3 regions of the Peribacillus sp. FSL M8-0224 genome follow, and region 3 is predicted to be linked to each of the others. Evidence: riboswitches for the same ligand, from Rfam matches in the RefSeq annotation. Region 3 holds a riboswitch; each other region holds the start of a gene.
What was found. Region 3 has a riboswitch for lysine ahead of MKX49_RS17315 (aspartate kinase). Riboswitches for the same ligand answer to the same signal wherever they lie in the genome.
Positions count from the first base shown of each region.

Region 1: linked by a shared signal. The riboswitch ahead of dapA (4-hydroxy-tetrahydrodipicolinate synthase) and the one ahead of MKX49_RS17315 (aspartate kinase) in region 3 are both predicted to bind lysine.
Region 2: linked by a shared signal. The riboswitch ahead of MKX49_RS23825 (amino acid permease) and the one ahead of MKX49_RS17315 (aspartate kinase) in region 3 are both predicted to bind lysine.

Region 1 covers NZ_JBBOOJ010000001.1:4,401,373-4,411,627, reverse strand. Annotated here, with positions in the region: gene uraD (2-oxo-4-hydroxy-4-carboxy-5-ureidoimidazoline decarboxylase) at 179-676, shown strand; gene pucL (factor-independent urate hydroxylase) at 690-1,673, shown strand; gene uraH (hydroxyisourate hydrolase) at 1,673-2,032, shown strand; gene tpx (thiol peroxidase) at 2,063-2,602, shown strand; gene MKX49_RS21310 (DUF1259 domain-containing protein) at 3,377-3,784, shown strand; gene MKX49_RS21305 (hypothetical protein) at 4,060-4,905, shown strand; gene MKX49_RS21300 (VanW family protein) at 4,948-5,859, shown strand; gene MKX49_RS21295 (VOC family protein) at 6,183-6,602, shown strand; gene MKX49_RS21290 (D-2-hydroxyacid dehydrogenase) at 6,890-7,852, opposite strand; gene dapA (4-hydroxy-tetrahydrodipicolinate synthase) at 7,981-8,877, opposite strand; lysine riboswitch at 9,013-9,191, opposite strand; gene MKX49_RS21280 (spore germination protein) at 9,558-10,255, shown strand, end outside.
Region 2 covers NZ_JBBOOJ010000001.1:4,878,884-4,889,138, forward strand. Annotated here, with positions in the region: gene MKX49_RS23785 (3-hydroxyacyl-CoA dehydrogenase/enoyl-CoA hydratase family protein) at 1-1,864, opposite strand, end outside; gene MKX49_RS23790 (YuzL family protein) at 2,071-2,205, shown strand; gene MKX49_RS23795 (proline dehydrogenase) at 2,255-3,172, opposite strand; gene MKX49_RS23800 (hypothetical protein) at 3,321-3,599, shown strand; gene MKX49_RS23805 (spore coat protein) at 3,613-3,948, shown strand; gene MKX49_RS23810 (FtsW/RodA/SpoVE family cell cycle protein) at 4,030-5,202, opposite strand; partial or broken gene MKX49_RS23815 (metal ABC transporter permease) at 5,350-5,895, opposite strand; gene MKX49_RS23820 (LacI family DNA-binding transcriptional regulator) at 6,378-7,340, shown strand; lysine riboswitch at 7,599-7,783, shown strand; gene MKX49_RS23825 (amino acid permease) at 7,880-9,331, shown strand; gene MKX49_RS23830 (glycoside hydrolase family 13 protein) at 9,381-10,255, opposite strand, start outside.
Region 3 covers NZ_JBBOOJ010000001.1:3,600,131-3,610,385, reverse strand. Annotated here, with positions in the region: gene MKX49_RS17345 (TetR/AcrR family transcriptional regulator) at 1-489, shown strand, start outside; gene MKX49_RS17340 (enoyl-CoA hydratase) at 615-1,388, shown strand; gene MKX49_RS17335 (electron transfer flavoprotein subunit beta/FixA family protein) at 1,511-2,284, shown strand; gene MKX49_RS17330 (electron transfer flavoprotein subunit alpha/FixB family protein) at 2,354-3,331, shown strand; gene trxA (thioredoxin) at 3,539-3,853, shown strand; gene uvrC (excinuclease ABC subunit UvrC) at 3,957-5,729, shown strand; lysine riboswitch at 5,791-5,967, shown strand; gene MKX49_RS17315 (aspartate kinase) at 6,056-7,288, shown strand; gene MKX49_RS17310 (YslB family protein) at 7,352-7,825, opposite strand; gene MKX49_RS17305 (succinate dehydrogenase cytochrome b558 subunit) at 8,209-8,817, shown strand; gene sdhA (succinate dehydrogenase flavoprotein subunit) at 8,888-10,255, shown strand, end outside.

The DNA.
Region 1 (10,255 bases), 800 kb from region 3:
CAGAAGCTAAGCTATTAGGATGGCCTGTTCTTTAAACGGTGAGTGCGGTAAGCACAAAGGGGTTGGAAAAATATTAGCTTTTTCAGCTAATGACCTATAAATGAACGCATGTATATAATTCAATTAAGTTAAGAATGTTTTGAATTATAAAAATAATTGGAAGAAGGGAGGGCCCGTATTGATATCTGACCTTAATAGCATTAATGAGTTGAACAAGGTGGAATTCATCGAAAAGTTAGGTTGGGTATATGAACATTCTCCATGGATAGCAGAGCGTTCATGGGAGTACAAGCCATTCATTTCCTTAGAGGACCTAAAGCAGAAAATGGAAGTTGTTGTGGAGAATGCCTCATTATCGGAACAGCTCCAATTAATCAAGTCTCACCCGGACCTAGCAGCCCGGATTGATATGGCTGAAGCATCAGTTAAAGAACAATCCGCAGCCGGTTTGAATTCGCTTTCTCCGGATGAATATGAAGAATTTCATGCGTTAAATAATCAGTATAAAGAAAAGTTTGGATTTCCGTTCATATTTGCTGTCCGTGGCAGCGATAAAACGGTGATAAAGGCAGAGATGAAAAGAAGGATTGGTTTGGATCAGGCAAATGAACTGAAGGAAGCGATCAAGCAAATCCACTTAATTGCCAGCCACAGGTTATCTGATTTTATAAACTAGGAGGAGGAATAATATGACAGCTCAAAATGAAAACAGAACGATGTTTTACGGTAAAGGGGATGTATTTGTATATAGGACTTTTGTGCAGCCTCTTACAGGTTTGAGGAAAATACCGGAATCAAGTTTCACAGAAAGAGATAATACTATTTTTGGATTTAATTGTCAGATTTCTCTGAAAGGAGAAGCTTTTTTATCTTCTTTTACGGAAGGAGATAATAGCTTGGTGGTTGCAACGGATTCCATGAAAAATATCATTCATCGCCAGGCGGCTAATTATCAAGGAAATACGGCTGAAGGATTTTTAAAGTTCATATGTGAAGTTTTCCTTGATAAGTATAGCCACATAGATGCAGTGGAACTGACAGCAACTGAAGTTCCCTTCGATCATGTACTCGTTCCAAAAGGGGAAGGACATGAAAATAGTGATGTTGTCTATCGATGTTCCAGAAATGAAAGGGCTACCACTACAATCGAAGTCAAAAGGACACCTACCGGAAGCAAAATCGTTAAGCATTCAAGTGGAATAGTTGATGTCCATTTAATCAAGGTTAAAGGAAGCTCTTTTTATGGATTTATTCAAGATGAATACACCACACTGCCAGAAGCTCAGGATCGTCCACTATTTATCTACTTGGATTTCGATTGGGAATATAGCCGCTGGGAGGATGGCACTGGAGCGGATCCAGAAAAATATGTAGCAGCAGAACAAATTTGTGATATTGCAAACACAGTGTTCCATGAACTGAATAACCGTTCGATTCAGCAGCTCATTTATCATATTGGTATTAGGATTCTGGAACGTTTCCCTCAGCTGGCTAATGTTCAATTTAAAACCAATAACCGTACCTGGGAAACCGTTGTGGAAACCATTCCGAATTCAGAAGGAAGTGTTTATCAGGAACCACGTCCTCCGTTTGGCTTCCAAGGCTTTGTCGTTACACAAGAAGACGTTAAACAAAAAAAGGCAGCTGATTCAACAGTAGGGGCTTCCCGATAATGGACAGTAAGCTGACCACACATGTTTTGGACCTGTCTAAAGGTCTGCCGGCAAAAGGGATGAAGATAGAACTTTGGGCCATAGCAGAACAGGGAGACCATTCTTTCATAAAAGAGGTCTGTACAAACAAAGATGGGCGAGTGGATGATCCGCTTCTTCAAGGGGATGATCTCAAACCAGGTGAGTATGAGCTTGTCTTTTATGTTGGGGAATATTTCAATGATGGAGCGAATGATCCCAATATAAGGCCATTTTTAAATAAGGTCCCACTTCGTTTTGGAATAAGAAGTAATGAAGAACATTATCATGTTCCTCTGCTTGTTGCTCCGGGAGGATATAGCACCTATCGAGGAAGCTAGTAAATCAGTAAGAGAGTTGGAGGGTTCAATTTGGCACATGAACGTACTGGTGCAGTGACTTTAGGCGGTAATCCAGTGACCTTGATTGGTCCCGAACTAAGAGTAGGGGATAAGGCACCTGACTTCGCACTATTAACAAATGACCGCCGTAAAGCACATTTAACAGACTATAAAAATAAGACATGCATCATCACGACTGTTCCTTCGCTTGATACTGGTGTATGTGATTTACAAACAAGGGTCTTAAATGAAGAAGCAAGCAAAATGGGTGATGATGTAGCGGTGTTGGCTATCAGCGCAGACCTTCCCTTTGCTCAAGCAAGATGGTGTAATGAAAGTAATGTCGAAGCTATAACCATTCTCTCCGACCATTTTGATTTGTCATTTGGTACTGCATATGGAACGTATATGAAAGAACAACGATTGGAATGCAGGGCAGTATTTGTAATCAATCAAGAAGGAACCATTGAGTATGTGGAATATGTACCGGAAGTCACGGATCACGCAGATTATGAATCCGCATTGCAGGTAGCGAAGGAAGTAATAAATAAAGCTGGTGCAGCTAAATAAACATTTTCCCTTACGAAGGAAAGTAAAAGTACATTCTATTATCCGCAAGACCGTCCGATTTACAAAAAGCTGGACGGTCTTTTGGTGATACTGAATTAAATTAGTAGTTTTCCAGTGACTTATCCAGGTCTCTTTCTAATGTAAAATATAATTACTAAAATTAAACATTAATTACTTTTATTTGAAGGAAAATCATGCTATAATGAAAGTCCAATAGCTTTAAATAAGATAGAAGCGCTTCCTTATCAGAGGAAGCGCCCTTTTTATGTTTTCACTTACTAATTAACATAACAATGCTAGAAACACCTGAAATAGAAATAAGTATACATGTAAACTCCTGAAATCCGTCATCTCTGCCCCTTCCACTTCAATTTCTTGATGATAAACAGCCCCTGCAATGATATTTTCTACATCACCTAATGGTAAAATCTATCGAGGGCCCTTTTTAAAACAACTTTTCTGGGTCATATCCATTCCCACTTAAGAATGTTCAGTGGTTTAATACAATAAAAGTTAAAAGTACTTGCCTTCTATTATTTCTTGTTGAAGGTGAGTCCTTTTCATTGTTCCATTTCAATTTATCAATGTAAGCATCTGTAATATCATAATACTCTACAAAAATCCCTTCAGAACAAAATCTGAAGGTTTTTTATGTTCATATAACCTAGATTATTAGAAGTTGAGGATTTTAAACTAATATCCTCGTCAACAGATGAATATAATAATCGTGAATTTTAGCATGTGGAAAATTTTTTTTTTGAAAGGGGATTTTTCATGAGTTCGGAAAAACGAAGAAGATTATGTCAGGAATATGCAAGAATTTTAGGCGGAGACGGAATGATTACTCCAGAAGGAGTATGCTTGGTGCAAAAGTTTCGTAATATTAAATTCACAATACTTGATCGCAGAACGCAATCTCCACTAGTCAATCCGCAATTTTTTACGTTTGAAAATGTTGATAGTAGGGGGAATGCATTAAATTTAGGGGAAACAGTTCTTTTACAAGAAGAAGTTAACCCGTTATTAACTGAACTTAGAAAAAGGGACCTTTTAGTTACTTCTATTCATAATCACTGGTTATTTGAAGAACCTCGGGCAATGTATATGCACTTTGAATCGATTGAACCACCTCTAGATTTTGCTAAAAAAGTTAGAGATGCATTTAGAGTATTAAAAGTGTAGTCAGACTATACGAGGCAAGCCTTACATCAGTGAGATTATCAATCCCACTGATGTTTTTTTTTGTATATCATGTCTTTTATTTTCCCCTGGAGCAGGCCGCATGGCATCTTGTGTAGTTTCTAAATTACCGGATTAGGGATATCAAAAGTACATATTGGACCATTAACACTAGCATGTCTGAACCTTTTTAGCTTAATTTGAAGAATTTCCAAATTTTCAAAGGTATTCAATTTAGTTTGTCCTGAAATAATAAGAAAAAATGCAGGAGAGGCCAAATGAAAAACAATAAATTAATTATCGCTATTTTTATATTTGTCTTAATGGTCGATCACTCGGTCTATGCCATGGAATGGGAAGATGAAGAAGGACCTATAAGTTTTAAAATTGAGATGTTACCTTGGGAGATTGTAAATAACATTATTCCTGATAAAACAAATTTCACCATAATCGATATTGAAACTGGTTTATCATTTAAGGTACAACGAAGGGCAGGTAGCCATCATGCCGATGTACAGCCATTAACCAAAGAAGATACTCAAATCATGAAGAAAATTTATAATAATAAATGGAGTTGGAATAGAAGAGCCATTATTGTATTAATCAATAATCAAATGATTGCTGCATCCATGCACGGAATGCCACATGGTGCTGGTGCTCTTCCAAATGGTTTTTCAGGTCATTTTTGCGTTCATTTCTCTGGAAGTATTACGCATAGGTTGAAAAACGAAGATCTTTCTCATAAATTAATGGTATTGAAGGCGGCTGGTAAGCTTGATGATTATATACAAACGGTAAATCCTTACGAACTTATACGTATTTTTACCATTGCCATTAATCAAGGAAATCAGGAATTATTAGCAATGACCTTATCAAATCCGAGTCACCCTAACCGTGTCAATAAACTTGTTAAAGATATTACATACTTTGGAGTGGTTGACCCTTTAAGACAACCGCCTGAACAGCTAAATGGTCTATTTCTCGTGGATGTACCCGTTCAAGTAGCTATTTATAAGAAGAAAGAAGGCAAAGAAATAAAGGTTATGCATTTTATGATCCGCAAGGAGAGTTTGCCTGATCGTTGGTTTATTGATCAAGATGCAATTTATGAAGACTTGAAGTGAAATTGTGAATGTTCAAGGAAACCAACCCAGGAGGTGCATTAAATGAGATTAACATGGATTGCGGGACTTTTGCTATTCGTTCAACCAGTGAATATTTCTGAAAGCTTATTGGTAACCCACCAAGGACAAACGATTGCCAGTGTCAACCATGCTGATATTACAATGCCCTTCCTGGATGTTCCTATGGTGGACGTGGATAAATACAATCAATTTGTCGAAAAAATAGACCGGCAAGTTTACCAAAAACCTGTAAATGCCACAATGGACAAGCAAGGTAATATTCTACCTGGGCGGGTAGGTTACAAGCTATACCATCGAGCCTTTAAAGAGCAATTTCATTCCTTTTTGTACAGTAGTAGATCATACAAACTAGAAGTACCTTTGCTTGCTATTCATCCAAAGGTTGACAGCGAAATACTTGCGGAAATTCGTGAAAAAAAGATAGGTGAATATAGAACCTATTTTAATGTGAACAATAAAAATCGTTCAAATAATATCTCACTTGCTGCAGAAGCCATTAATAATTATGTCGTGTTTCCAGGAGAGGTCTTTTCTTTTAACCAAGCTGTTGGCAAGAGGTCAGTAGAAAAAGGATATTTGCTCGCTCGGGTTATCGTTAAAGGAGAGTTTTCTGAAGGGATTGGCGGAGGGATTTGCCAGGTTTCATCAACATTGTTTAATGCTATCGACAATGCAGGGTTGCAAACGATTCAACGCTATTCCCATACAAGGAGCGTTCCGTATGTTCCATCCGGCCGCGATGCAACAGTAAGCTGGTATGGGCCTGATTTTAGTTTTAAAAACAAGTACAATCAACCGATCCTGATCCGGGCTACGATCCAAGGAGGAATGGTGAGTATCATGGTTTACTCTTCAGATATGATTAATTATAAAATACGAAAGATTCCTGATGCTTCAAAGCAGATATCCAAAGAACAAATTATTCGTTCGTAAAAGTACACGTATACGAATGGGGGCACCTTTGGCAAATTTGATGTATATATAGAAGAAACGCGTAAAAACAGCCTTTGCTTATTGGAGCAAGGGCTTGTTTGGGACATTTTCTTGAAAAAGAGAAGGGTTTATTCGTAGGTAAATCGAAGTTAATCAAAGGAATAAATGTTCAAGCCACTTTTGATAAAATATTCACTTACACTGACATACTGTTGTCAGCATAGACGTTTACAATAGCTATCGGAACTGCAACTAGGAAATCACCCGGTGACCCTAAATATTGAAGTATAGTTACTTACTCAACATTGAGGAGGAAATCGATTATGAGCGAAACAAAGACATTAAGAGGACTCACCACCGTCAGTTTTTGGGCCGACGATCTAGTGGCGGCAAAGAAGTGGTACGCAGAGCTGCTGGGTACCGACCCATACTTCGAACGGCCGGGATATGCCGAGTTTCGCCTCGGGGACTACCAGCACGAGCTGGGCCTAATCGATAGCCGCTACGCGCCCGGTGGTTCGTCGACCGGAGCGGCCGGGGGTGCCGTCGTGTACTGGCACGTCGACGATGTGACAGCAACTTTCGAGAAGCTGCTGTCTATGGGAGCGAAAGAACACGAGGCACCCACAGTTCGCGGTCAGGGGTTCATTACTGCATCCGTGGTTGATCCCTTTGGGAATATCCTAGGCATTATGTACAATCAGCACTATTTGGATGTTCTGGATTCGAACAGAAAAGCGTGATCCGCGCTGACGGCATTCAAAGCATGTCCAGTTTGCATTACTCGCATCTAGTTCGTATATACAATTTATAGAATCGTTTACTGATCGGAGCTGTCATTAAGGCAGCTTTTTCTTATGGAACTATACATAAGGAGATAATAAATGGATGGTACAATTGCGTTATCTCCATCGAAAAAAGTATCTATTGTGAGGGGATTTTTGATTTGTAAGAGGAATATAGAGCTAAATAAATGTAAGCCGCATTCCTTCGATGAAAAATGCGGCTGTTTCAAAAATTATTTAAGGGTTTAATACCCTCGATTCCGATCTACCATTCCACTTAATGGTTGTTCACTTGAAAATCGCCTTAAATTTTCTATGAAAAAGTTGCTCACTTCGTTAATCGTACTGGGCCCTGACAGGTGGGAAGTGACAAACACATTGGGCATGGACCAGAAGGCATGTTCTTTTGGCAACGGTTCTGTCTCAAATACATCAAGGACTGCTCCCTGAAGATGTCCTTCCCGCATGACAGATAGTAAAGCCCCTTCATCTATCAATGCGCCGCGGCCAACGTTGATAAGGTAAGCGTTGGGTTTCATCGCTAAAAGTAGGTCCTGGTTAATGATATGATAAGTGGAATCCGTTAAAGGAAGCGTCAGGACCAAATAATCCAGGTCTTTTACAAATTCACCCCATTGATCTGGAGTAAAGTGGAGATCCACGAGTGTTGCTTGTTTTCCACTAAAGCTTAACCCATGTACATTCATATCAAATGCTCGGGCTTTACGAACAAGTTCAGCGCCAATCGATCCAAGTCCAGCGATCCCGATTGTTTTCCCTTTTAGGGTTTCAGAAATGAAAGGATCCCACCTTCGCTCCAATTGCGATTGTTTCATCCGAGGACCGTCTTTCACTATGTCCAAGAGAAACAAAAATACATATTCAGAGATGTAAGCACCAAATTGGTCAATAATTCGAGTTATTGTAATGTTTTGAGGTATCGAATTGTCTGCTATCAAATCATTGACCCCTGCTCCCATTGATTGAAACCAGCGAACAGATGCGGCTATTGGTTTACATAGTAATTGTGTAGGAAAATTCCACCCCAAGATAACTTCAGTGCCTGGTAAATATTTTTCTGCTTCCTCCAAAGTTTTCGCTGTCTTCACCGATATGAACCCACTATTGCGGATACGATCAGCATAAGCATCGACCTCTGTCTGAATAGGACTAAATACAAGAATGTTTGGTTTGTGTGTACCCCCCATTGGCTCTCTCCTTATTGATTCTTTAAATATAGTGTAAATTCTTCCACCTGAGTCGTACATGGATAAAAAAACAGTGCATTACTTTCGAGTATGCACTGCTTTTTAAAATTTCTCCAGAATCATTCGTTTTATTTATTTAACAAAATGGCTTCTGCGTTACTAGGCTGCAGAGCTGTTTGCAGTGTTCTTTTTTCTTCATCGTTTAAAGGGACCAATGGTAAGCGGACACCTCCAACATTTAATCCCCGCATATTTAATGCTGATTTTACTGGTGCCGGGCTTGGTGCAGCAAATAATGCTTTCATGATTGGAAGAAGTGTACGATGTGCAGCGGCAGCACCATGGACATCACCATTTTTAAAGCTATTGATCATTTCTTGCATTTCATTGCCAATTATGTGTGAAGAAACCGAAACGATGCCTGCTCCACCGATGGCTAAAACCGGTAATGTTAACCCATCATCGCCGCTGTATAAAGTAAAATCACTAGTTGTTTTGCTTATGATTTGTGCCATGGCATCCAAGTCACCACTTGCTTCTTTTACTGCCACGATATTGGTGATTTTTGAGAGGCTGACAATCGTCTCCACTGACATGTTTACAACACTTCGACCTGGAATGTTATAAAGCATTACCGGTAATGAAGTGGAATGGGCAATAGCGCTAAAGTGCTGAAATAATCCTTCTTGAGACGGCTTGTTATAGTATGGGGTAACGAGCATGATTCCGTCGACTCCTGCTGCCTCCGCTTGCCTTGTCAAGCTGATGGAAGCTCTCGTGTTATTTGAGCCGGTTCCAGCTATGACTGGAACTCTTCCATCAACAACTTCTACAACAAATTTGAATAAATCCACTTTCTCTTCTTGAGTTAATGTAGGGGACTCTCCAGTTGTACCGGCTATTACTAATCCATCAGAACCATTAGCAATTAAATAGTTTACTAAAGTTCTCGTAGCATTAAAATCAACCTCTTCATTATGATTGAACGGGGTAACCATTGCGGTTAAAACTTGGCCAAAATTCATAACTTCACACCCTTTTGTATAATTTTTTAAAAATATTCAGAGGTGGTTAGGGCCATTCAGGAGTAAACGCAAAAAAGCAACAACGAGGATTCGCTGCTGCATTAGAAACAATATTTACCAAGAAAATGTTTCCGCGCATAAGATAGCCCTCCATATAGTTTCCTATATGACAGTCCTGTATTTATTCAATAGCAGAACCAGCTTCAAGAACATGAGATTCTTTCCGCTTCGGCAAATTCCCCTTTCCACAATAGTCATAGGATCTCATTCTCCTCAAAATGTGTACTAATGGTCTTTGCTCCTCTATCCTCACTTCAAAAGATTCCGAAGTAAGAAAATATTTAATTGATTGTAATATAACAGGGAATCCATTCTGTTGCAAGCCTAATTATGAAGTTTTTTAAGAATGCTAGAAATCTATGGAAATGGCTAGAGTATTGGGGTGGATTCATCTTTATTCGTTATAAGTTGAATAAATATTTAATGGACGAGGGTTCTAAACGAGGGAGTAGTAGAAAATACAACTCCCCTTTTATGATTCTTTTTTATTTATTCGATTAAAACTCAAATTACAGTTGGCCACTAATTTTAATCGGTAATTTCAACTAAGTATTCGTGCGTATAAAAACCTTCAATTCGTAAATAATATCCATATCTTACAATCAAAGGAGTGAAGTCTATTGAAAAGATATTCATTCTTTAAAAAGCAAGAAATTCATAAATCTACAGACTTCACTGATGTACTCAAACATCTGCAAAAGTCCAAGGACTTCACAAGCTTTACACTCGATTTTGAAAATGAAATATACTGTGTATCTTTTTTCGATACATTAATTGATAAAGATATAATGCATAGGGACCTCCTTCCTTTTTTACATACAAATTCTTCAACTCTGGAAGAGCTTGTACACAACTTGCCAATAGAGGGGCTTGTTTTTACAAAAAATCCTGCTGAACTACAAAGTCAGCTGTTAATGGGTTATATAGCCATTACATTAAATAATCAATCTGATCAAGCAGTTTTAGTTAAAGCAGCAAATAACACTTCGAGGCAAGTTACACTGCCAGAGGTAGAGTTCAGTGTTGTCGGTCCGAAAGAGGCACTGGTCGAATCACTTGATACGAATATATATTTAATCCGAAAACGGCTTCCAATTGCAGAACTTGCTGTTGAAGAAATTATTGTTGGGAAGTTATCCAAAACAAGAGTAGCTGTGATTCATATAGAAGGAATTGCAAATAGCGAGAATGTAGAAACCGTCATACAGCGCATATCTGATTTAAGGGTTAACCAAATAATTGATAGCTCCTATATTTCCCAAATGATTGAAGATAATAAAAATTCTCCTTTTCCTCAATTTATCGATACGGAACGACC
Region 2 (10,255 bases), 1.3 Mb from region 3:
TAGTCCCGCCGCCGCCTGGGATCAAGCCGACACCAGGTTCCACTAGTCCCATATACGTTTCAGTCGTTGCCTGGATGCGCGCTGCCGGAAGGGACACTTCAGCACCCCCGCCAAGTGTCATATTAAACGGGGCAACCACTACAGGAACTGCACTGTACTTAATTTTAAGCATCGCCTGTTGGAATTGGCTGATGACCATATCGAGTTCAAAAATATTGTCATCCTGCGCTTCCATCAGCATCATTGCAATATTAGCGCCGACACAGAAATTCTTTCCTTGGTTTCCGATGACCAGGCCTTTAAAATTCGTTTCCGCTTCTTCAACCGCGGCATTGATCATTTGTATGATATCCAGACCGATTGCATTATTCGGCGAAGTGAATTCAAGCAGAGCCACTCCATCGCCAATATCGATCAAGCTTGCACCACTGTTTTTCTTGATTACGCCTTTTTGCTTCTTGATCGCTTTAAGATTGATCACTTTAGGATTTTCGACAAGCTCTTTATATTCACCATTATCATAATAGTGAACTATGCCATTTTCTTCTTTATAGAATGACTTGATGCCTTTAGCGAGCATATCCTTCACCCATTGCGGGACGGTTATGCCTTCCGCTTCCATTCGGGCTGCCGATTTTTCTACACCTATCGCATCCCAGGTTTCAAATGGGCCTGTGGACCATCCAAATCCCCATTTCATCGCTTGATCGATCGCCACGATGTCATCCGCGATGTCCCCAAGCAGCTGGGCAGAATACACAAGCGCCGGATTCAGGACATTCCATAGTAATTGGCCGGCACGGTCTTCGCTATAAACAAGCGCTTTCATTTTATTATCCAAGCCCTTGGCCTGTTTAGCCATTTCGATGGAAGGCGTTTTTAATCTTTTTCGTGCGGCATATTCAAGGGTTTCGGGATTCAGTTCAAGGATTTCCTTGCCTTTTTTCAAGAAGAATCCTTGTCCTGACTTGCTTCCAAGCCACCCATTCTTAAGCATTTCATTCATGAAATCAGGTATCTTGAAAACTTCTTTTTCTTCTCCGTCCACCTGGTCATAAACGTTTCTGGCAACATGTGCAAAGGTATCCAATCCAACGACATCAAGTGTCCGGAAAGTGGCGCTAGTTGCCCTTCCAATCAACGGACCTGTAACCGAATCGACCTCACCGACACTGTATCCGCCTTTTTGCATTTCCCTCAAAGTGACCAATAAACCATAAGTTCCAATGCGGTTTGCGATGAAGTTTGGGGTATCCTTGGCTTCGACAACACCTTTTCCAAGAACATCTTCGCCAAATCTTTTCATATAGTCGAGCACTTCTGATGAAGTTGCCTTAGTAGGGATGATCTCCAACAATTTAAGATAACGCGGCGGATTGAAGAAGTGAGTTCCCAGGAAGTGCTTTTGAAAGTCCTCCGAACGTCCTTCTGCCATCGCTTCGATTGAAATTCCGGATGTATTCGAAGAAACGATGCTTCCTGGTTTACGATGCTGATCAACCTGGGCGAACACACTTTGCTTAACCTCAAGCTTCTCAACGACCACTTCGATGATCCAATCGACATCCTTTAAACGACTTATATCATCTTCCAGGTTTGCAGCCTCGATCAACGCGATGTTTCCCTTAGCCGAAAGCGGAGCTGGTTTCTGTTTTAAAAGTTTCGTAATCGCCGTTTGGCTGATGCGGTTACGCACTTGTTTATTATCTAATGTCAGTCCCTTTTTCTTTTCATCCTCAGTGAGTTCACGAGGTACAATATCCAATAATAAAGTCGGAATGCCGATGTTAGCAAGGTGTGCAGCAATCCCTGATCCCATAACTCCTGACCCTAGAACAGCAGCCTTTCGTATTTGTCGAACCAAGTTTATATCCCCCTTACACAATTTATTGAATGAATGTTCATTCATTTTTAATTCAAAAAAATTTTGAATATTTTTTCTTATTACTAATATAGAATATATTTGGAAATTCCGCAATGATTAAACAGGAAAAAATATTTTTTTCTCCGCGTTCTTCCGGTTATTTCTCCTCCGTTCAGTAAAAAATAACCGGGCAGGAGGTGACTTATATAATGAAGCGTAAAGATAATCCTTCTAAAGCAGCCGTGAGCGCAGCAAGTGTTAAAGGCAATGCCGGCCCTGGCGCTGAACGTCAACATGGAATCAATAAAGTGAACAGCCAAAACAATCAGTTCAAAAGATAATCCTTCTTGAGTTGAGCAGCCGTCCCTTTTCCGGGGCGGCTCTCGCTTCCTATTTCTTGAATAGGCCTTTTAAAACGAAAGCAATATTGGCTGGCCTCTCCGCAAGGCGGCGCATGAAATATCCATACCAATCCGTACCATAAGGAACATACACCCTTACCTTATATCCTTCTTTAACAAGTTCAAGCTGCTTTTCAGTGCGGATGCCATATAACATTTGAAATTCAAATGAATCCCGGGGTATTCCCTGATCTTTGACCAAGTCCCTCGTATAATCAATGATTTTATCATCATGTGTGGCAACGGCTGTGTAATTTCCATTTTGTATATGCTTCTTGATGATTTTCTTGAAATTCTCATCCACATCTTTTTTTTCGGGAAAAGCCACGTCCCTTGGTTCTTTATAAGCCCCTTTAACAAGTCTTAAATTCGGATGGTATGCATCCAGCTCTTCAATATCCCTCTCAGTCCGATACAGATAAGCTTGAATGACAGTCCCCAATTCATTATATTCAGACTTCAGGGTTTTGAATACATCCAAAGTCGGCTGACAGCGCGGAAAATCTTCCATATCAAGCGTCACGAAAACACGATGGGCTCTAGCTTCATCCAAGATTCTCCGCATGTTATTCATTACGACTTGTTCGGACACATCCAAGCCCATCGAGGTCAGCTTCAGGGATAACTGTGAATCCAGGTCATTTGTGCCAATCATCCGGATGGCTTCGATGCACTCTTCTGCCATCTTCCCTGCCTCTTGTTCATCTTCAATGAATTCACCCAAATAATCAATGGTGACAGCAAGCCCCTTCCGGTTAAGTTCAGCAATCACATCACATGCCATATACAAGGATTCTCCTGCCACGAAGCGAGATGCACCAAACCGCAGCCCGTATTTTTTCGCAGCCTGTTTCATAGCTTTATTCTTTGATAAAAAAAGGAATAGATTTTTCAAAATCCTTTCCATCTGCATTCCCCTCCAAATCATTTTGGAAAATAGATGCACAAGATTATTTTACCATTTAATCCATTTTTCAGATATTTAGAATCAAGAATAAAAAATTTCATGAAGGGAAAATTAAGCCCGATTAAAGAACACATAAGGAGGTAGAATGATGGAACAGCAAAATTCGTTTAATAGCCAACAGCAGTCGACCGGCTTCATGAAACAGCCGCCGGAGATGGTTTCGGTGAAAGATAGCTTATACTTGACCGACATGCTTGCATGGAATCTGAATGCGGTTAAAAAAGCACATTTTTTTGCCACACAATGTAAGGACCCGCAAATCATTGATGCGTTAAATCGGTGCGGACTCATGCATCAACGCCATTACGATACCATTTTGAAACATTTGAACCCGGACCAAAATCAGAGTCAACAACAATATCAATAAAGGAGGGTTCTTGATGCCCAATGAAAACAAAGTCCAAAATCCTGAATCTCCCGTGGCAAAAACACCGCAAATGAATGACAGGGATTTTATAAATGATATGCTCACAACTGAAAAATACTTTTGTAACTCCCTTTCCGTTGCCCTGCATGAAATGAGTAATCAAGCATTATTCCAAGACATTTTCTCCATTTCCAAAGAAAATCAGGAGATGCAGCGTGAACTCTATAACCTTATGTTCGAAAAAGGCTGGTATAGTTTAGAAAAGGCGCAAGCTACCAGCTTAGGCCAATCGTATCAACAATTTTCCGGATATAAAAATCAATTTCCATCTGGAACGAACATTCAATAAATAAACATTCAGGGGGGTGGATTCTGCTCCTTTTGTTTTTTTGCTACAAATAAAGCCGGCCATCGGGGGCCGGCTTTATTATTAGATATCCGTAGAAAACATATACTTCTTATAGTGATACCGAATGCTGAATATTAAGCCCATCGCCATCATGTTCCCCATGAGCGAGCTTCCTCCATAACTGACAAATGGAAGCGGAATCCCCGTAATCGGCAAAAGGCCTACAGTCATGCCGATATTTTGAAAAACGTGGAACGTCAACATGCTTATAACGCCCACACAGATATATGTATAGAAGTTATTTTTCGTGTCCATTCCCGTTTTTGTTATGTGGTAAATCAATAGGAAAAACAAGGAAATGATGATGCTTGATCCGATGAAGCCGAATTCTTCACCGATGATGCTGAAAATGAAATCCGAATGACTCTCGGGCAAATACACTTCCCTTGAACCGATTCCCTTGCCTGTGGTCTGGCCGGAGCCTATGGCCAGTAAGGATTTGGTTAAGTGATACCCTTCGGAGCTGGCATAATTATATGGATCCAGCCAAGAATAGATACGGCCGAATTGATAAGATTTTACCCCTAGGTATTTTTCCAGGATTTCAGGCTTCCAAAGTACAAAGTACAGGACCGTGGACGCGACGACAATTCCTCCCGAAACGATCGGCAGCAGGATCTTCCATGTTACCCCTGATATGAAAATCATTCCGAGCATGATTGACATGATGACAAGCGAGGTGCCCAAATCCGGCTGTTGCATGATTAACAATAAAGGGGCACCGGTCACAAGACCGATTTTAATAAGCAGCCAGATATCCGTTTGAATCGTTTTCAGCGTGTTTTTGAGATGATGGTTCGATATGACATTCGCTAAAGCCAGGATCAGGAAAACCTTCATGAATTCCGATGGCTGAATCGAACCGATTCCCGGAATGATGAACCAACTTTTCGCACCATTCCGGACAGGAACGATGCTTTCCGGCATAATGATCAGCAAAAAAAGTAAAAATAATCCGAAGCCATAAGCGTACCAAGAGATTTTTTTCAACTGGTCCGAATCCAGTGTGATGAACCCTAATACGATTCCAATCCCCACTATATACCAAAAAATTTGTTTTATTAAGAAGTTTTCAGCGTACTGTCCAGTCGTTTGGGCACTATAGATTGCCAGGCAACTTCCAACGCATAATAACAGCAATATTGTGACCAAAGAAAAATCTATTCGAGATGAAAATTTATTTTGTTCTTCCATACTAAACTCTCCCTTAAAAAGGCTCCTGCGATACATCTATAAATACACTTATTCATTATACTTTAAACAAATAAAATCACAACTATATCGAAGAATAGTTTACAGGCCTCATGGAGTTATTTCCATGAAGCCTGCAGGCATGGAGAGCTATGCATGTGATTCCTTTGATTTTCTCCGTTTCAGCAATAGGCTGACCAATCCATTGCCCGGGGAGAAGAGAAAGGCCAATCCGAATAATATGGCGGCCGAACCCACCATGCAACCTGATATCGAGGCATCCAAAATGGTGGCTGAATAGTAGCCGATGACGGAACTTAGCACCCCGACCCCGATACTGACCAATATCATGCGGCTTAAACGGTCTGACAGCAGATAGGCCGTTGCCGCAGGTATGATGAGCATCCCAACTACTAAAATGGAACCTACACTATCAAAAGAAGCAACAGTTGTCAGTGAAATGAGGCTCATCAATAAGTAATGAAAGAACAGTACAGGAATTCCCATCGCGGCAGCAAGTGATGGATCAAATGAAACGAGTTTAAACTGTTTGAAGAAAAGGAAAATCAGTAAGAGGTTCAGGATAAAACAACTGCCGACTATCCAAACAGCTTTTGGTCCAGCCTCGATTCCCGCGATTGTCATCGTGTTCCACGGAGTATAGGATATTTCCCCATAAAGGACATGTTCCAGATTTGTTGCTTATCGATTCCATCAGCAATGACTTTTACACACAGCAAAAACTGTCAGGAAGCTCCACTAGGCAGCTTCCTGACAGTCAGTCATTCCGTATGATGAAATTATATTTATATTGTGGAGTTTTACTGGTGAACATAACTAGGGGAGCTATTTCTGGACGACGTGAAATTCACGAGTAAACGCGGTTTCCACGTATAAAGCCGCGGACTTCTTGACGGGCATTGCCACTCATTTCTCCTGTTTCAAGGAAATGGCCAAGTACGCAAATCCCAATTCGATTCCGCAAAGCACAAACAGGGTGATTAAAGTTTGGAACATCATGATTTCCTCCTCCTCTAAGACTTAGACCAATATTAAAGGATGAAACCAATACCATAACAAGACCTTATTTGAAGAAATCTTCAGCAGTCCCACACTGTTCCCTTGCCCTGAAATGGGTTTCATACTGTACAATATAAAAAAAGAAAAACGGTGATACCATGACAAATATTAAAGAAATAGCTCAATGTGCTGGTGTATCTGTCTCAACAGTGTCTCGTGTATTGAATGATCATCCATATGTAAGCCCCGATAAAAGAAAGAGCGTCTTAGAAGCGATCAATCGTTTGAATTATACGAGAAACATCAACGCCATTCATCTTTCAAAAGGGAAAACCAACCTTATCGGCGTCATCATCCCCTTCAACAATCACCCATATTACGGGGCAATCGTTAACGGAATCACAAAACAGGCAAATGCAATTGGCTGTCATATCGTCATCTTTCAAACAAATTATGACAGGGAGAAAGAGATCCAGGCTTTTAATATGCTGCAAATGAAACAGCTCGATGGCATTATCGTTTGTTCAAGGATTTCGGAAATGAAAATCCTCTTGAATTACCAAAAATACGGACCGATTATTTTATGTGAAGATACCGCCCAGGCTGAATTCTCATCCATCAGCATTGATCATTATGCAGCTTTCTCCTGTGCCCTTGAGTACGTGATTGCTAAAGGATATAAGAAAATCGGATACAGCCTCGGCCGTAAAAAGAGCAGGAACAGTTCCCATCGTACAAAGGCCTTTAACGATATCATGAGTAAACATCAACTGATAAACAATGAAGCATGGCTGTTTGAAGGCAGTTATCACATCAAAGACGGTGAACAATTGTTTCAGGAATGGAATTCGATGATGGATAAACCTGAAGCCATCATCATCACGAATGATGACACGGCGGCGGGCTTCATTCTTACCGCTAGGAAATCGGGTATAAGGATACCGGAAGATTGTGCCATTCTCGGCTTCAATAATGATAGCCTTGGCGAAATGCTAGACATCACGACCATTTCCTTACCGCTGGAATGGATCGGGAAAATGGCAGTGGATCTCTTTGAGAATCCTGAAGAGGTCAAACATGTAAAACTGGACTATGCCCTAATAAAACGGAAAACCGTTTAGTTATCAGGATGTGCTATATTTTAGTATATCGTCACTTGATTCTTCCTTCCTGCCTTCATTCATTAACTAGGAAAAAATAACCACATAAAATAATCATTGCGATATCCCAGAAGTTATTTTATAATTTTGATATAGTAAAGTTTACTCAATTACTAGCAATCTATTAGCGATTGCATGAATTTCATGAGTAAAATCGTCCGACGTCACCTACAAACTGACGCCAACGATTTTAGAAAAATTGAATACTTCCTCATTTACCGATGAGTTAGAGGCTGCAGCTTATAAAAGTAAAACGGACGAGATTCTGGAAAATTAAAGACTCCGTTTGAAAGGATAAGTTGCCGAAGTTAGGGTATATTCCATGTATATTCTTGCTGGCGGTGTAACCGAATAGGAACACCACTGTCACGTTTTTTTAAAAAGCGTGGGGAGCTATCTTCGGAAGGATAAACGGGTTTATTATAAACAGCCGTCGATCTTTTTCGACTGCTGTTTTTTTATTTTTCGTTCCCTTCCAATAAAAAGGAGTGTAACATCAATTGTCAAATTCACAATCACCTTCAAGCCCTACTGAATTGAAAAGGAGCCTGAAAGCGCGTCATTTAATGATGATTTCATTAGGTGGAACGATTGGAACAGGTTTATTTTTAGCAAGTGGCGGTGCCATTCATTCAGCCGGTCCCGGCGGTGCCTTGGTGGCATATGCGGTCATCGGCATCATGGTTTATTACTTAATGACAAGTCTTGCAGAAATGGCGGCGTTCATGCCAGTGGCCGGTTCGTTCCGTGTCTATGCATCCAAATTCGTCGATCCGTCCTTCGGTTTTGCGATTGGTTGGAACTACTGGTATAACTGGGCAATCACCATTGCCGCTGAATTGGCAGCCGTTGTCTTAATTATGAAGTTCTGGTTCCCGGATAGCCCTTCATTTATCTGGAGTGCCATTGCGTTAATCACTATGTTTCTTATCAATTACATGTCAGTTAAAGGTTTCGGGGAAACAGAATTCTGGTTTGCCATGATCAAGGTCGTGACAGTCGTCATTTTCTTGATTACGGGTGTTCTGATCATTCTCGGAATCATGGGTGGGAATGACCCAATCGGTTTTTCCAATTTCACAATGGGCGAAGGTCCCTTTAACGGAGGGTTCTTCACGATTCTAGGCGTATTCATGGCTGCCGGCTTTTCATTCCAAGGAACGGAATTGCTTGGAGTGACCGCTGGTGAAAGTGAAGATCCAGAAAAAAATATCCCAAAAGCGATCAGATCCGTTTTCTGGCGCATCCTCTTGTTCTATATCCTAGCAATTTTCGTTATTGGAATGATCATTCCGTTTACGGATTCACGTTTATTGAGTCAAGATGTTGCCGTAAGTCCATTCACGCTTGTATTTGAACGGGCCGGCCTTGCATTTGCTGCATCCATCATGAACGCGATCATTTTATCATCCGTACTCTCTGCCGGTAACTCTGGCATGTACGCTTCAACCCGTATGCTATGGGACTTGGCATGTGATGGGAAAGCACCGAAATTCCTAGGCAAGTTAGATAAAAGAGGAGTGCCCGTGAATGCACTTATCGTGACTTCTTTAGTTGGCTGCGTTGCATTCTTAGCTTCATTTTTCGGGGATGGCGTCGTTTATATCTGGTTATTGAACGCTTCAGGCATGGCAGGATTCGTCACCTGGGTAGGGATTGCGATTGCCCATTATCGGTTCCGCAAAGCTTACGCCGCTCAAGGCCTTGATATGAATGCTTTACCATTCCGGGCAAAAGGCTTCCCATTCGGACCTATATTCGCACTTGTCCTTTGTATTATCATTATCATCGGACAAGGCTATCAGGCTTTCAGCAGCGATGGGATCGACTGGAATTCAATGTTCGTTTCCTACATTGGCTTGATTCTATTTTTCGTCCTATGGTTCGGCTATAAAATTAAGCATAAAACGAAAATCATTCCGCTTGAGGAATGTGACCTTAAATCAAAATAATACGCAAAGGACCTGTTCTTCCCTAACCGGAGAAGAACAGGTCCTTTTTTCATTTCAAATGATAAACACTGCATTCATATGGTTGCAGGGGTTTGCTGGAGATTCCTTCTTCCTCCTGATCATAATTGCCGATCAGCTTTGTGGCAGAATATGCATGAAGCTCTTCAGGCAAAGTATAAGAGGCCTGCTCTTCTTTAAAGTTGCACAGTACCAACAGCTTTTCTTCCTCAAACGATCTCGTGTAGGCAAATATTCGTTCATCATCCGGCAACAGCAGTTCAAAACGGCCATAAACGACGATATCATGTTCCTTGCGCAGTTGGATAAGCTTTTTATAAAAATAAAAAATGGAATTCGGATCATTGTAAGCCTTTTCTGCATTAATCTCGGGAAAATTGGGATTAACCTTAATCCAAGGGGTCCCTTTCGTGAATCCTGCGTTCCGGGAGTCATTCCACTGAATCGGTGTCCTCGCATTATCCCGGCTGCGGGCGTGGATGGCTGACATCATCCGCTCTTTTGACCAGCCATGAGAATGGACGAGTTCGTCATATGAATTCAATGTTTCGATATCCCGGTATTCATCGATGCTTTCAAATGCAACATTGGTCATTCCCAGCTCTTCCCCTTGATATATATAAGGTGTACCTTGCAGCATATGAAGACAAGCGGCAAGCATCTTTGCGCTTTCAATACGATACTTTCCATCATTACCAAACCTTGAGACAACCCGGGGCTGATCATGGTTGTTCCAGTATAAACTGTTCCAGCCATCCCCCTCCAAACCAGTCTGCCACTTAGAGAGAATTCGCTTTAAATCGGTTAGATTCCATTTTTCGTTACTCCATTTCCCTTCTGGTCCCCTCCCCAAATCCATATGTTCGAATTGAAAGACCATATGTAGCTCACCACGATCTTTACCTG
Region 3 (10,255 bases):
AAGCAGGCAGGCGTAGCGGATGGCACCATATATCTTTATTTTAAAAATAAAGAAGATATCTTAATATCATTATTCCATGAAAAGATGGGCTATTTTGTGGAACAGATCGAAGAAGAGATAAAAGGAAAGAGCACTGCTTCGGAAAAACTGCATGTGCTCATTCAAAAACATTTTAAAAACCTTTCAGAAGACGTGAATTTAGCAATTGTCACTCAGTTGGAATTAAGACAGTCGAATAAAGAATTGCGCCTTAGGATTAATGATGTGTTAAGAGGGTATTTAAATTTAATCGATCAGATCATTATAGAGGGAAAAGAGAACGGCGAATTCCTGCCTGATTTAAATAATTTACTTGCCAGGCAGATGATTTTTGGAACGATTGATGAAACTGTGACGACTTGGGTCATGAATGAGCAAAAGTATTCGCTCCCTGACCTTGCACCAGACGTTCACCGCCTGCTGATTGGCGGCTGTGGCCTGAAAAGTTAACGATTTAAATAGAGGATGGCTAGCCATCCTCGAAAGAATCGGTTAATTCTGCTTCTAGCTTTAACTGGAAGTGATACATATAGAATTTTCAAAAAAGTTTGACTAGTATGCCTGGAGGGATTGATATGGAATATCTTAAGCTTTCTGTCGAAAATCATGTGGCTTTTATAACGATTGATCATGCACCAGCAAATGCACTTTCTTCGGCTATCATCGGAGAGCTTTCACAGGCATTCGATCAAATTGAGAAAGACGAAGCCGTACGGGTTGTCCTTCTTCATGGTGAAGGAAGATTCTTCTCTGCAGGAGCGGACATTAAAGAGTTTACGGAAGTGAAAAACGGGAAAGCCTTCGAGAAGCTGACCAAGAATGGTCAATCTGTATTTGAGAAAATCGAATCTTTTCCAAAACCGGTCATTGCAGCCATCCATGGAGCGGCGCTTGGCGGAGGATTGGAGCTGGCTATGGCCTGCCACATCCGTTTGGTCACCGAAAGGGCTAAACTTGGTTTGCCTGAGCTGCAGTTGGGCTTAATCCCCGGGTTTGCTGGGACCCAACGTCTTCCTCGTTACGTAGGCATGGCAAAGGCAGCTGAAATGCTGTTTACAAGTGAACCGATTTCAGGCACCCAAGCTGTGCAATGCGGATTGGCGAATCATGCCTTCACGGATGAAGAACTGATTCCAAAAGCTAAGGATCTAGCCAATAAAATTGCCAAGAAGAGCCCACTGGCATTAAAGTCGGCCATTGAGTTATTGAATTATTCCAAGCATGATTCCTACCATAAAGGTGTGGAAAGGGAAGCTGCCCTCTTTGGCCAGGCTTTCGATACTGCTGATGCACAAGAAGGAATCGCCGCTTTCATTGAAAAAAGGGAAGCTGTATTCAAAGGGAAATGATGTTTCGGTTTAAATAACTATTTTTATATATCATGCAGGATTTTGGTGAAATCTGTAGAACATTACTATATATCAATAAAATTCATAATCTTCAAAACTCAAATTATTCGGGAGGTATTATCGTGAACATTTATGTACTGCTGAAAAGAACATTTGATACAGAAGAAAAAATTACACTATCCAACGGGAAAATCAATGAGGATGGAGCAGAATTCATCATTAATCCATACGATGAGTATGCAGTTGAAGAAGCAATCCAGGTGCGTGATGCACAAGGCGGCGAAGTAACGGTTATTTCTGTCGGAACGGAAGAGGCTGAAAAGCAATTACGCACAGCGCTGGCAATGGGTGCTGACAAAGCTGTATTGATAAATATAGAAGACGACATAGAAAATGGCGACCAATTCACGACTGCCAAAATTATTGGCGAATACTTAAAAGATAAAAACGCCGATCTAATCATTGCAGGGAACGTTGCAATCGATGGCGGCTCCGGTCAAGTGGGACCACGCGTTGCCGAAATTTTGGAGATTCCTTATATTACAACCATTACTAAATTGGACATAGAAAATGGAAATGTAAGCGTTATCCGTGATGTCGAAGGTGACTCTGAAACGATCGAAGCCTCTCTTCCATTATTGGTGACAGCGCAACAAGGGCTAAATGAGCCACGTTATCCTTCATTGCCAGGAATCATGAAGGCAAAGAAAAAACCGCTTGAAGAATTGGAATTGGATGACCTGGATTTGGAAGAAGACGATGTTGAGGCCAAAACAAAAACGATTGAAATTTACCTTCCTGCTAAAAAAGAAGCTGGAAAAGTTTTGGACGGGGAAATCAGTGCTCAAGTTACCGAGCTTGTTCAATTATTACGCAGTGAAGCAAAAGTGATTTAATCGAAACGGTACTTTTCAAAACAACAACACACGACAAAAAGAAAAATAGAGCACAGGAGGTTTTTATAAATGGCTAGAAAGTTTCTTGTATTGGGCGAAGTTCGTGATGGTTCACTAAGAAATGTATCATTTGAAGCTATCGGTGCGGCTAAGCTTGCTGCGGATGGCGGGGAAATCGTTGGTGTTTTAGTTGGTGACAGCGTTCAGAATTTCGGTAATGAATTGATCCAGTATGGTGCAGACCGGGTTATTGCAGTCGAAAATGATCAATTGAAACAATATACTTCAGATGGATATGCGCAAAGCTTGCTTGCCGTCATCGAGCAGGAAAAGCCGGAAGGGATTTTCTTTGGACATACGGCCTTAGGAAAAGATCTTGCACCTAAATTGGCTGGAAAACTTGAATCAGGATTGATTTCCGACGTTACATCCATTGAAGAAGAAGGCGGAAATATCGTTTTCACCCGCCCGATATATTCTGGTAAAGCGTTTGAAAAGAAAATTGTTACAGCTGGCGTGATTTTCGCGACAATCCGTCCGAACAATATCGAACCATTAGCGAAAGATGAGTCCCGTTCTGGTGATGTTTCTACATTAAGTGTGGATATTAAGGACTTACGGACAATCATTAAGGATGTTGTTAGAAAAGCCAGTGAAGGGGTCGACCTTTCAGAAGCGAAAGTAATCATCGCGGGTGGCCGTGGCGTGAAAAGTGAAGATGGTTTTGAACCATTAAAGGAACTGGCACAGGTTCTTGGCGGAGCGGTAGGAGCTTCCCGAGGAGCATGTGATGCAGACTATTGCGATTACTCATTACAAATCGGGCAAACGGGTAAAGTCGTAACACCTGACCTTTATATCGCCTGCGGAATTTCCGGTGCAATCCAGCATTTAGCGGGAATGTCCAACTCCAAGGTTATCGTTGCCATCAATAAAGACCCGGAAGCTAACATATTCAATGTGGCTGATTATGGAATTGTCGGAGATCTTTTCGAAGTCGTTCCATTGCTTACGGAAGAATTCAAAAAACTTAAAGTTAACGCGTAAAAGAAATAATACAGATGAGGGGCAAGACATTCGGCATAAGCCGATACATGTCTTGCCCCTTTATTTGCGCTACTGGGGAGGGTTTTTGGCCTGCATAATCACTCTTTTTTTGGACATCCTACCACTGAAGCAAAATATTAGCATCGATTTGAGCAACAGTGGTATACTGTTTTTAGTTATTTGAGTAAATTTGAGGAGGAAATATATATGGCTATTGTAAATGCAACTGACCAAACTTTCACAACAGATACTAGCGAAGGTGTCGTTCTTGTAGACTTTTGGGCTCCATGGTGTGGACCTTGTAAAATGATCGCTCCTGTTCTTCAAGAGCTTGATACTGAAATTGGCGATACAGCAAAAATCGTAAAAGTGGATGTAGATGAAAACCAAGAAACAGCTGGAAAATTCGGTGTGATGAGCATCCCGACATTAATCGTCCTTAAAGACGGTGAAGTGGTCGATAAGGTTGTTGGTTTCCAACCTAAAGAAGCACTTGCTGAACTTATTGCAAAACACGCGTAATAGTAAGTTAGCTAAAAAAAGCTTCAAGTCTGCGGACTTGAAGCTTTTTTCGCTATCTTGATATATAATGATTGTAAAAATGGGAGAACAGGAGGCTGAATGCATGAATCAACAAATAAAGAATAAACTTGCCCTTCTTCCCGATCAACCTGGTTGTTATTTAATGAAAGATCGTCAGGGAACGATCATATATGTAGGCAAAGCGAAAGTGTTGAAAAATCGTGTCCGTTCTTATTTTACGGGATCTCATGATGGGAAAACATTTCGACTCGTGAACGAGATTGAGGATTTCGAATACATCGTCACCTCTTCCAATATCGAGGCTCTTATTTTAGAGTTGAACTTAATCAAAAAACATGACCCAAAATATAATGTCATGCTAAAGGATGATAAGACGTATCCTTTCATCAAGCTGACTGCGGAACGCCACCCGCGTCTAATCATTACGCGAAAGGTCAAAAAAGACAAAGGGAAATATTTTGGTCCTTATCCGAATGCATTTGCAGCTAACGAAACGAAAAAATTGCTCGACCGCATCTATCCCCTAAGAAAATGCAATACGTTACCGGATCGCGTTTGTCTCTACTATCACCTTGGCCAGTGCCTTGCCCCATGTGTATATGATGTAGAGGAACAGGAATATAAAAAAATGGTCGATGATATCAACCGGTTCTTGAACGGCGGGCATACTGAAATAAAAAAAGAACTGACTGAAAAAATGCTGGAGGCATCGGAAGAGCTCGATTTCGAGAGGGCCAAGGAGTTCCGTGACAAGATTGCCCACATCGATATTACGATGGAAAAGCAGAAAATGATGACGACCGATTTCATCGACAGGGATGTATTTGGCTTTGCCTATGATAAAGGCTGGATGTGCGTTCAGGTATTTTTTGTCCGGCAGGGTAAATTGATAGAAAGGGATGTTTCGCTTTTTCCGGTCTACGATGAACCGGAACAGGAACTTCTTACATTCCTCGGTCAGTTTTACGAGATTACGAACCACTTTAAACCAAAGGAAATCTTGCTGCCAGAATCTGTGGATGCCGAAATGGCCGAAGGGCTGCTTGGTGTCAAAACGATTCACCCGAAACGGGGAGCGAAAAAAGACATGCTTAAATTGGCGAATAAAAATGCCTCCATCGCCCTTCAGGAAAAATTCTCTTTGATTGAAAGGGATGAAGAAAGAACGATCAATGCGGTGGAAAACCTCGGGAAACAACTGGGTATCTACACCCCGCATCGAATTGAAGCTTTTGATAACTCCAATATCCAGGGAAGTGACCCCGTTTCCGCTTTAGTCGTGTTCATTGATGGGAAGCCGGAAAAAAGAGAGTACCGCAAATATAAGATCAAGACGGTCCAGGGACCTGATGATTATGAATCGATGCGTGAAGTGGTCAGAAGAAGATATTCACGAGTATTGAAAGAAGGGCTGCCGCTTCCGGACTTGATCATCATTGATGGCGGAAAGGGACATGTCGAAGCGGTAAGGGATATTCTGGAAAATGAATTAGGCTTGGATATTCCACTTTCAGGCCTCATTAAGGATGAAAAGCATAGAACCTCGCAATTGATGATCGGAAATCCGCTTGAACTTGTACCTCTTGATTCAAGGAGCCAGGAATTTTACCTATTGCAAAGAATTCAGGATGAAGTGCATCGGTTCGCGATTACGTTTCATCGCCAGCTACGCGGGAAAAATGCGGTTCACTCCCAGCTTGATGATATTCCAGGAGTCGGGGAAAAGCGAAGGAAGCAATTATTAAGGCATTTTGGATCATTGAAGAAAATCAAAGAGGCGACGGCCGAGGAAATCATGGAAGCTGGCATGCCAAAAGGGGTAGCCGAGGGAATCGTTAGAAAATTACAAGAATAATCTTGCTACCGATAAATCTCTATGCTATGATTAAAAGGAATTTTTAACTAGACAACTTAAAAGTGCTGATAGAGGTGCGGAATTCAAGAGTAAAAACCTGGAGAAGTATGAGCTTCCATGAAAGGTTTTGAAAGGGGACGCCGCCGAAGGAAGACAAGACTCATACCTTGTCCTCCTGGTCCGACATTTAAGAAATGGCGGATTGTCAGGGTTTATACCCTGGAGAGCTATCTCACTGTGTTTACAGTATTAGATATGTGACCACAGCAATGAGATATTTCTCATTGCTTTTTTTATTGCCTAAAAAGTAGAGAGGGTGCATGAGGATGGCATTAATCGTTCAAAAATTCGGCGGAACATCCGTCGGTAGCGTAGAAAAAATCAAAAATGTTGCCAATCGGGTAATCGAGGAAGCGGAGAATGGAAATGAGGTTGTCGTCGTTGTTTCAGCTATGGGGAAAACAACGGACCAATTGGTTTCCATGGCGCGTGATATTTCCGGATCCCCGAGCAAGAGGGAAATGGATATGCTATTGACGACTGGGGAACAAGTAACGATTTCCCTGTTAACGATGGCATTGATTGAAGAAGGACATGAAGCCATTTCGTATACTGGCTGGCAGGCTGGCATGCAAACGGAATCCGTTCATGGGAATGCCCGGATTTTAAACATCGATGCCACGAGGATCCAAGCTCAGCTTCAGGAGAAGAAAATAGTGGTGGTAGCCGGTTTCCAGGGTAACGATGCAAATGGGGAAATCACTACCTTAGGGCGAGGAGGATCCGATACGACGGCGGTTGCCATCGCTGCAGCGCTGAATGCGGATAGATGCGATATTTATACGGATGTAACGGGTGTTTTCACAACGGACCCACGCTACATAAAAGGCGCGCGAAAACTCCAATCCATTTCTTACGATGAAATGCTGGAACTTGCCAACCTGGGGGCGGGTGTCCTTCACCCAAGGGCTGTCGAATATGCAAAAAATTATCAAATTCCGCTTGAAGTCCGTTCAAGCATGGAGAAAGAATCAGGTACGATCATAGAGGAGGAAGCAACTATGGAAGAAAACTTAATTGTACGCGGCATTGCTTTTGAAGACAGTATTACGAGGGTCACAATATATGGTTTGCCCCAATCACTTGGTGCATTATCCACAATCTTCACGACGCTTGCGAAAAACCGGATCAATGTGGACATCATCATTCAAAGCATGACTGCCGAGGATACGACGAATCTATCTTTTTCCACAAAAAGTGAAGATACGGAAGCGGCCTTGATCGTGCTGGAAAATAATAAAGAACAATTGGGGTTCGACCGAGTCGAAACGGAGAGCGGGTTGGCCAAAGTGTCCATCGTCGGTTCTGGTATGGTATCCAATCCGGGAGTGGCTGCCGAAATGTTTGAAGTGATGGCCAATACAGGCATCCAGGTGAAAATGGTCAGCACATCGGAAATTAAAGTTTCGACCGTCGTCAATGAAAAGGAAATGGTGAAGGCGGTTGAATCCCTTCATGAAGCATTTAAACTTGGTCAGCATGCAAATGTGCTAGCTTAAGTGTCAGGAGTCCAATAAAAAACAGACTTCCGGTAAAAAGGGTAAGTCTGTTTTCAGGGCTCATTAGATTGGATCTCTGGGATCCCATTGGATGGTGAATATCACTTTTTTTGCGCGGCGTTTGATTTCTTCCGTTGATTCGCTGAGGAATTTTTTTTGCAGTGTAAACTGCTCGGCAAGGAAACCGGCTTCAAGTTGGAAGTGACAATCCGGGTGTAAATCCAAACGGCGGCTGATTATTTCACCTGTCAGGGATAATTCCATCTCGTGTTTCGTATATTTCAAGATTTCCAGATTGCCCCATCCAGCGTTTTGGAAGAATTCAATCACTTCCTGATCGCCATTCAATGGGAATTTTCTTGCTAATTGTTTACCTGCCCAATAGAGGATTTGATTAGAGTCTTTTCCGAGAATATCGTTCAATAGAACTTCTCTGATTAATTCGTATCCGAAAGCTGGAACTTGGAATTCTTCAGTTGTTTGAATTTCTTCAGTTTGAATCTCTTCTTCTATCGCAGCAGCAATATTTTTTTTCATAATTTATCGCCTCTTTCTGTAAATCTATTATAAACGTATTTCTTTTGCAAATTATACTGTTTTTTATTTATTTAAATCACAATTGGAAAAAAATGAGAAATTATACCGGGATATTAATAGTTAAATTAGAAATTTCTTCAAAATATCATCTTGACAAACAAAAAATAGCCAATATAATCCAATAAAATCTATTCTGAAAAAGAGATTTCTTGTATCCGTTTTCTTGACGCACATAGAAGTCAGGAGTAAAATGGACATGTCACATAATTGTAAAGGAAGTATAGAGGAGTTTTTTGACTCTATACTGTATTTTCACGCGGAGATAAAAGGTAGCCACCAGTTTATCTTTGCATGATTTTTCACAAATTAAGGGGGGGCACTTAGTGGCAAAAAATCGTGAGTTTGGGAATCGCAGGCTTCATTCACTTCTAGGAGTAATTCCAATTGGTCTATTCCTAATTTTTCATTTATCGGTAAACTTTATGGCAACAAAAGGAGAAGAAACTTTTAATGGGGCAGTTCATTTAATTGAGTATACGCCCGTGAAGATTTTGGTAGAATGGGTCGTCATCTATCTACCGCTCATTTTCCATGCTGTGTACGGAATTTATATTGCCTTTACAGCAAAAAACAATTTAGGCAGATTTAGTTTCTTCCGTAACTGGATGTTCATGCTGCAACGCCTAACTGGAATCATAACGTTGATTTTCCTTGTTTGGCATATATGGGCAACTAGAATTCAAGCAGCTATGGGTGCTGAAGTTAACTTTGACATGATGGCAGAGATTTTCTCTAGTCCATTCATGATTGTGTTCTATATTGTTGGTATTATCTCGGCAATCTTCCACTTTGCTAATGGATTATGGTCATTTGCTGTGAGCTGGGGTCTTACAGTTTCACCAAGATCGCAAAGAATCATGACTTACTTTACATTGATCGTTTTCGTTCTTCTTTCTTATATCGGAATCAGCGCAATTTTCGCATTCGTATAAGAAGATAGAGTTCATTTATAAGAATTAGGAAAAACATAGCTTGGCTAATGGAAATAAGGGAGTGACAGAATTGGGTAAAGGTAAAATAGTTATCGTTGGTGGAGGTCTAGCTGGATTAATGGCTACGATCAAAGCAGCAGAGCTGGGACAACAGGTTGATTTATTTTCTTTAGTGCCTGTTAAACGCTCTCACTCAGTTTGTGCCCAAGGCGGAATCAACGGGGCAGTAAATACAAAAGGTGAAGGGGATTCTCCATATATCCACTTCGACGATACAGTTTATGGCGGAGATTTCTTGGCTAACCAACCGCCGGTTAAAGCGATGTGCGAAGCAGCACCATCGATCATTCATATGTTTGACCGTATGGGTGTTATGTTCAACCGTACTCCGGAAGGTCTTCTTGATTTCCGTCGTTTCGGTGGTACTCAACATAGCCGTACAGCATTCGCTGGTGCAACAACTGGTCAGCAATTACTTTACGCATTGGACGAGCAGGTTCGCCGTTATGAAGTTGAAGGCCTTGTAACGAAATATGAAGGCTGGGAATTCCTTGGAGCTGTTATCGATGATGAGCAAACAGCACGCGGTATCGTAGCACAAAACCTGACTTCAATGGAAATCAAATCATTCCCTGGAGACGCAGTCATCATGGCGAGCGGCGGCCCTGGAATCATTTTCGGTAAATCAACGAACTCAATGATCAATACAGGCTCAGCAGCTTCCATCGTTTATCAGCAAGGTGTTAATTATGCTAATGGTGAGTTCATTCAAATTCACCCGACAGCAATCCCTGGCGATGACAAACTTCGTCTAATGAGTGAATCCGCTCGTGGTGAAGGTGGACGTATCTGGACATATAAAGACGGGAAACCTTGGTATTTCCTTGAAGAAAAATACCCTGCTTATGGTAATCTAGTACCTCGTGATATCGCGACTCGTGAAATCTTCGACGTATGTATGAACATGAAGCTTGGCATTAATGGTGAAAACATGGTTTACCTGGATCTATCACATAAAGATCCTAAATTACTTGATATTAAACTTGGCGGAATCATTGAAATCTACGAGAAATTCATGGGTGAAGATCCTCGTAAAGTTCCAATGAAAATTTTCCCTGCCGTTCACTATTCTATGGGCGGACTTTGGGTTGATTATGACCAAATGACTAACATCAAAGGTTTATTCGCTGCAGGTGAGTGCGATTATTCACAACATGGCGGTAACCGTCTTGGTGCCAACTCACTTCTTTCCGCAATCTATGGTGGTTCAGTCGCTGGACCGAACGCCGTTAAATATATTGAAGGCCTTGCTAAAACTTCAGAATCCATTCCTTCTTCATTGTATGAAGGGTACGAAAAACAAGAACAAGAGAAATGGAATGAAGTCATGTCTCTTGATGGTAACGAAAATGCGTACGTCCTTCACAAAGAACTTGGT